Regions from separate parts of the Pseudomonas sp. GYB4201 genome, predicted to be linked through region 1. Evidence: predicted binding sites of a transcription regulator. Region 1 holds the regulator's gene; each other region holds the start of a gene.
The links. Region 1 encodes sigma-54, which starts transcription at its own class of promoters, with help from an activator protein. Its sites were predicted from a motif close to ANTGGCATNNANNTTGCTNT; they were not measured.
Positions count from the first base shown of each region.

Region 2: AC0Z2B_RS12940 (circularly permuted type 2 ATP-grasp protein) is a predicted target of sigma-54. The motif match lies at 1,243-1,262, and genes of this name have one in related genera.
Region 3: flgA (flagellar basal body P-ring formation chaperone FlgA) is a predicted target of sigma-54. The motif match lies at 892-911, and genes of this name have one in related genera.

Region 1 is NZ_JBWGIG010000005.1:84,902-87,156, reverse strand. It holds gene lptB (LPS export ABC transporter ATP-binding protein) at 1-431, shown strand, start outside; gene AC0Z2B_RS06380 (RNA polymerase factor sigma-54) at 603-2,099, shown strand; gene hpf (ribosome hibernation-promoting factor, HPF/YfiA family) at 2,211-2,255, shown strand, end outside.
Region 2 is NZ_JBWGIG010000011.1:102,359-104,613, forward strand. It holds gene AC0Z2B_RS12940 (circularly permuted type 2 ATP-grasp protein) at 1-1,210, opposite strand, end outside.
Region 3 is NZ_JBWGIG010000027.1:2,886-5,140, reverse strand. It holds gene AC0Z2B_RS22525 (chemotaxis protein CheV) at 1-845, opposite strand, end outside; gene flgA (flagellar basal body P-ring formation chaperone FlgA) at 951-1,673, shown strand; gene flgM (flagellar biosynthesis anti-sigma factor FlgM) at 1,823-2,155, shown strand; gene AC0Z2B_RS22510 (flagella synthesis protein FlgN) at 2,207-2,255, shown strand, end outside.

The sequences.
Region 1 (2,255 bases):
TCATGGCCATCCTGGAAACCCGCCCGGAGCTGGACAAGGCCGGCCGCGTGAAGGAGCTGGAAAGCCTGCTGCAGGAATTCCACATCACGCACATCCGCGACAACCTGGGCATGAGCCTGTCGGGCGGCGAGCGGCGCCGGGTGGAAATCGCCCGCGCGCTGGCCACCGCGCCCAAGTTCATCCTGCTGGACGAACCCTTTGCCGGTGTCGACCCGATCTCGGTCGGTGACATCAAGCAGATCATCCACCACCTCAAGAACAAGGGTATCGGCGTGTTGATCACCGACCACAACGTTCGCGAGACCCTGGATATCTGTGAAACCGCTTACATCGTCAACGATGGCCAGCTGATCGCCGAAGGCGATGCCGAGACCATCCTGGCAAACCAACTGGTGAAAGAGGTTTACCTCGGCCACGAGTTCCGCCTGTAACGGCGAGGTGTTTGGCTGGTTGCCCGGGGCGTGCCGCGAATTAATTGCGGTGTCGCTCTAGGCAAACACTTCGGTTTCAGGCATATAATTTGCTTACGACAAAAGCCGAGAGCCTCGGCGCCCGTAGTGGATGGCGCTTTGCGCCGGCGAATAAGGTGTTAAGCCCCTGCCATGAAACCATCGCTCGTCCTAAGAATGGGCCAGCAACTGACGATGACACCGCAGTTGCAACAGGCCATCCGCCTCCTCCAGCTCTCCACCCTGGACCTCCAACAGGAAATCCAGGAGGCCCTGGAATCCAATCCGATGCTCGAACGCCAGGAAGAAGGCGACGACTTCGACAACAGCGACCCCATGGCCGACAAGGCCGAGCAACAGGTCACGCCGGAAATCCAGGAGCCCAGCTACCAGGAAACCTCCGCCCCCACCGTCGACAACCTCGAAGACGGCGAGTGGAGCGAGCGCATTCCCAACGAGCTTCCCGTCGACACCGCCTGGGAAGACATCTACCAGACCAGCGCCAGCAGCCTGCCCAGCAACGATGACGACGAATGGGACTTCACTACCCGCACGTCGGCCGGCGAAAGCCTGCAGAGCCATCTGCTGTGGCAACTCAACCTGGCGCCCATGTCCGACACCGATCGCCTGATCGCGGTCACCCTGATCGACTGCATCAACAACCAGGGCTACCTGGACGAGACGCTGCAGGAGATCTGCGACTCCTTCGACCCGGAACTGGACATCGAGCTGGACGAAGTGGAAGCCGTGCTGCACCGCATCCAGCAGTTCGAGCCCGCCGGCATCGGCGCCCGCGACCTCAGCGAATGCCTGCTGCTGCAACTGCGCCAGATGCCCCCGCGCACGCCGTGGCTCAGCGAGGCCCAGCGCCTGGTGGCCGACTACATCGACCTGCTGGGCAGCCGCGACTACAGCCAGCTGATGCGCCGCATGAAGCTCAAGGAAGACGAGCTGCGCCAGGTCATCGAACTGGTGCAGAGCCTCAACCCGCGCCCTGGCTCGCAGATCGAGTCCAGCGAAGCCGAGTACGTGGTGCCCGACGTCATCGTGCGCAAGGACAACGAGCGCTGGCTGGTGGAGTTGAACCAGGAGGCCGTGCCGCGCCTGCGCGTCAACCCGCAGTACGCCGGCTTCGTGCGCCGCGCCGACACCAGCGCCGACAACACCTTCATGCGCAACCAGTTGCAGGAGGCGCGCTGGTTCATCAAGAGCCTGCAGAGCCGCAACGAGACCCTGATGAAGGTCGCCAGCCAGATCGTCGAACACCAGCGCGGTTTCCTCGACTACGGCGACGAGGCCATGAAGCCGCTGGTGCTGCACGACATCGCCGAGGCGGTGGGCATGCACGAGTCGACCATTTCGCGGGTGACCACGCAGAAATACATGCACACCCCACGTGGCATCTACGAACTGAAATACTTTTTCTCCAGCCACGTCAGCACCTCCGAGGGCGGAGAATGCTCGTCCACGGCGATCCGCGCGATCATCAAGAAACTGGTTGCCGCGGAAAATCAGAAAAAGCCATTGAGTGACAGCAAGATCGCTGGTTTACTGGAGGCACAAGGCATCCAGGTAGCCCGCCGCACTGTCGCCAAGTACCGTGAATCCCTAGGGATCGCGCCGTCCAGCGAACGCAAGCGGCTGATGTGAATCCTGGCAGCGCCAACGCGCTGCCAGTGGGCTTGCCGGATGTGCCACAGCGTTCCAGTGGCAGGTTAACCAACCTGTCTCTTTATGCACTGGCAATAAGGAGAAAGCGGTATGCAAGTCAACATCAGTGGACATCAACTGGTTGTGACCGACGCC
Region 2 (2,255 bases), on a different contig from region 1:
GCGTCGGCTGCGCGATGTAGGCATGGGGCCGCGCCTTGAGGCGGGCACGGAAGTTCTCGATCTCGGCCGCACTGGCGGCAGGGCCCACCAGCATGCCGTAGCCGCCCGACCCCTGGGTCTCCTTGACCACCAGGTCGGGCAGGTTGGCCAGCACGTGGGACAGTTCCTTGGGGTTGCGGCACTGCCACGTCGGCACGTTCTTGAGGATCGGCTCCTCGTCCAGGTAGAAACGGATCATGTCGGTGACGTAGGGGTACACCGACTTGTCGTCTGCCACGCCGGTGCCGATGGCGTTGGCCAGCACCACGTTGCCCGAGCGGTACGCCGCCAGCAGGCCGGGCACGCCCAGCATCGATTCGGGGTTGAACGCCAGCGGGTCGAGGAAGGCATCGTCGAGGCGGCGGTAGATCACGTCCACGGCCTTGGGGCCGTCGGTGGTGCGCATGAACACGCGGTCGTCGCGCACGAACAGGTCGGCGCCCTCCACCAGTTCCACGCCCATCTCGCGGGCCAGGAACGCATGCTCGAAAAATGCACTGTTGAAGCGCCCGGGGGTCAGCACCACCACGCTGGGGTTGTCCAGGTGGCTGGAGCTTTTCAGGGTGTCGAGCAGCATGCTCGGGTAATGGTCGATGGGGGCGATGCGCTGGGCCGCGAACAGCTCGGGGAACAGGCGCATCATCATCTTGCGGTCTTCAAGCATGTAGCTCACGCCGCTGGGCGTGCGCAGGTTGTCTTCCAGCACGTAGTAGCTGCCATCGCCGTCGCGCACCAGGTCGACGCCGGAAATGTGCGAGTAGATGTCACGGTGCAGGTTCAGGCCCTGCATGGCCAGCTGGTACTGCTCGTTGGCCAGCACCTGTTCGGCGGGGATGATGCCGGCCTTGATGATGCGCTGGTCGTGGTACAGGTCGGCCAGGAACATGTTCAGTGCCTTGACCCGCTGGATACAGCCGCGCTCCACCACCCGCCACTCGCTGGCCGGGATACTGCGCGGAATGGTATCGAACGGAATCAGCCGCTCGGTGCCCTGCTCGTCGCCATAGAGCGTGAAAGTGATGCCAGCCCGGTGGAACAGCAGATCGGCTTCCCGGCGCCGTTGGGCCAGGAGCTCTTCGGGGGTGTCGGCCAGCCAGCGCGCGAACTCCCGGTAATGCGGGCGGACCACGCCGCCGGCATCGTACATCTCATCATAAAAGGTGCGGATCATGCCGTACTCCTTGTCACCCGGACACCAAGCCCATCGCAAGGCTCGTGCCAGCGGCAGAAACGCTTAAATAACAACAGGTTGGATAACGCCCGATTCGCGCTCGCACCATTCCTGTGCGTCATTGACCCCAACCCGTCCCCGGACGCTTCATTGCGAAGCGGTAGTTCAAGGCTAATTGCTATGACCAGCATAGACAGAGATGATTTCGGCAACGCTGCGCCAGACAGTTTTTTTAATGAATATTCAACCCGCCGCCCATAGTTTTCGATCTTGAAGCTCTTGATCTTGATCTGGCTTTTGATCTGGCTTTTGATTTTGATCTTGGCCCCGTTAAGCGCCCGGGCCGACTGGAGGCGTTGATCGAGCGGGCCGAGGCGTAGCCGAGGGAGACGGAACCGGAGGCGCTTCTATTCCGGGCCGTCGTCCGCTTGAGCGACGCCGGAGGGAGGGGACCCGTAGCGCAGCGGAGGGCCCAAGCAGGGGCAAGCCCTTTTTGCTTACTTTTTGGGGCGACTGCCAAAAAGTGAGTCGCCGTAAGGGCGAAACGGTCGGTGGGCGCACCACGAAAATGGATATGTCCAAAACCATCAAAAGCAGGATCCAACTATCGTGACCACATCCATTATCACGGGTGATGCACAATCACCTTTCCGCCCTTACGGCGGGTCACTTTTTTTCAAACGCCAAAAAAAGTAACCAAAAAACGCTTGCCCCTGCTTGGGCCCTTCGCTGCGCTACGGGTCCCCTCCTTCCGGCGCCGCTCAACGGGCAGACGGCACCCGCTATAGAAGCCTGCGGGTTACCGTCTCTTCGGCCTACGGCCTCGGCCCTTCGGGCAGCCCGTTGATCGACGCCTCCAGTCGGCCCGGGCGCTTTACGGGGCATACAATCAAGATCAAAAGCCAAGTCAAAAGCCAAGTCAAAAGCCAAGTCAAAAGCCAGATCAAAAGCCAGATCAAAAGCCAGATCAAAAGCCAGATCAAGATCACAAGCCAGGGCAACAGCAATAACTGGAGGTAGTGTGATGGATGGCCTGCAAACTAAA
Region 3 (2,255 bases), on a different contig from region 1:
ACCTTCTTCACCATCGCCTGGTTGAACACCCCCGACAGGGAAGTATGCAGGGTGATGTGCAGGTTCTTCATGCGTGGGTCGCTGCGAATCTCCGCAGTCAAGGTATAGCCGTCCATCTCGGGCATTTCGATGTCGGAGATCATCATGAGGAATTCTTCCTCGGGATGCTTGCCTTCATCCACCAGCTTGCGCAGGTAATCCAGCGCCTGCCGCCCGTCGTTCAATGCCACCACTTCCACGCCCACGGTCTGCAGGCAACGGGTCACCTGCTTGCGCGCCACCGACGAGTCATCCACGGTCAACACCCGCAGCGACACCGCCTTGTGCTGGGTTTCCTCATCCACCACGCCGACGGAAATCGATTCGGAGGTGGGCGCCACTTCCGCGAGGATTTTCTCCACATCGATGATTTCGACGAGCTTGTTGTCCACCCGAGTCACGGCCGTGAGGTAATGATCACGACCCGTGCCCTTGGGTGGCGGATGAATCTCTTCCCAGTTCATGTTGACGATGCGCTCTACCGAGTGCACCAGGAAGCCCTGGATCTTGGTGTTGTACTCCGTGATGATCACGAAGGTGTTCTTGATGTCCTGCAGACCGGGCGCACCGGTTGCCATTGCCAGATCGAGGATCGGGATGGTCGCCCCACGAATATTCGCCACACCGCGCACTACCGGGCTGGACTTGGGCATCACGGTCAGGTTCGGGCATTGCAGCACCTCCCGCACCTTGAACACGTTGATGCCATACAGCTGCGAACCGTTGAGCCGGAACAACAACAGTTCCAGGCGGTTCTGCCCTACCAGTTGAGTGCGCTGGTTCACCGAATCCATTACACCAGCCATGCCCGTGACTCCTTAAACCTTCGCGTGGATCGTACCTGAACATTGAGTCGGCACGACCCTTGCTTTTTGTAATGTATGAACGCAAAAACGACATTTTCCCGACGCATGGCACAGAAACTACTCTGCGGATTCGCCGTGTTGTGCATTTTTGGATTCGGCGGTGCCTCCCAGGCCGAAGAGTTCACAACTCCTGAGCAGCTTATCGGTACCACCCAGGGTTTTCTTGAGTTCACCGTAGAAGATTATCTGGCAACCAGCCAGACCGAAGGTCGCTACGAGATACAGGTCAACCCGCTTGACCCGCGCCTGCGCATGGGGCTATGCGACAAGGAATTGACAGCGGCGCTGCAAAGCCCCGCCACGCCCATCGGCCGCGTGTCGGTGCGCGTGCGTTGTGACGGCAGCTCGCCCTGGACGGTGTTCGTGCCCGCCCAGGTGAAGCTGTTCCGCGACGTGGTGATCACCACCCGCCCACTCAAGCGCGACAGCGTCATCGAGGACGGCGACGTGGCCATGCGCGAACGCGACGTCGGGCTGCTGCCCCAGGGCTACCTGACGGCACTGGACCAGGCGGTGGGCCAGAAGCTTCTCCGACCAACGGTAAACGACCAGGTATTGAGCCCGGCCCACGTGGAAGCGCCCGACACCATCAAAAAAGGCGACAACGTGGTGATCACCGCCACCACCGGCACCCTGGCGGTGAAAATGCCCGGCGAGGCCCTGTCCAAAGGAGCCATGAGCGAGCAGATCCGGGTGCGCAACCTGAACTCCAACCGCGTGATCAAGGCCCGCGTCACCGGCCCAGGCCAGGTGGAAGTGGCTATGTAAACGCTGGCGGTTCGCGGCGTATTTTCCTAGACTGGGTGCATCGCAGCCCCCAGTTCTGGCGCATCGGCGCTTTGTATCAAAGTGCCTAAAGTTATTCGGGGTTTGGCCGAAAACAAGGCAAGCGTCCAAATACCCAGAGGTTTTTCATTATGGTTATCGACTTCAGTCGTTTGAACAGTTCCTCGCAGGTGTCGACCTCGACACGTACGAGCGGCACCAAGGACACCGCCACCGATACATCGGTGAGCACCGACACGTCCGCGGCCACCACTGCGTCCACTGGCAGCGCCAGCGGCGGGGAATCCGTACACCTGAGTTCCGAGGCTCAGCAGTTGCAGAAAGTCACTGACAAGCTGCGCGACCAGCCGACTGTCGACAGTGCCCGCGTGGCGCAGTTGAAAGCCGCTGTTGCCGATGGCAGCTATAAAGTGGATAGCAGCCGCGTAGCCAGCAAACTGCTAAATTTCGAAGCCCAGCGCTAGGGCCCCCGCCCTGCGCCGAGGCTTCTGGACGCTTGAATACCAGAGCCAGCCATGCACGACAGAAACCTACTGCTGTTGATTGAAGAAGATATTGCTCCGG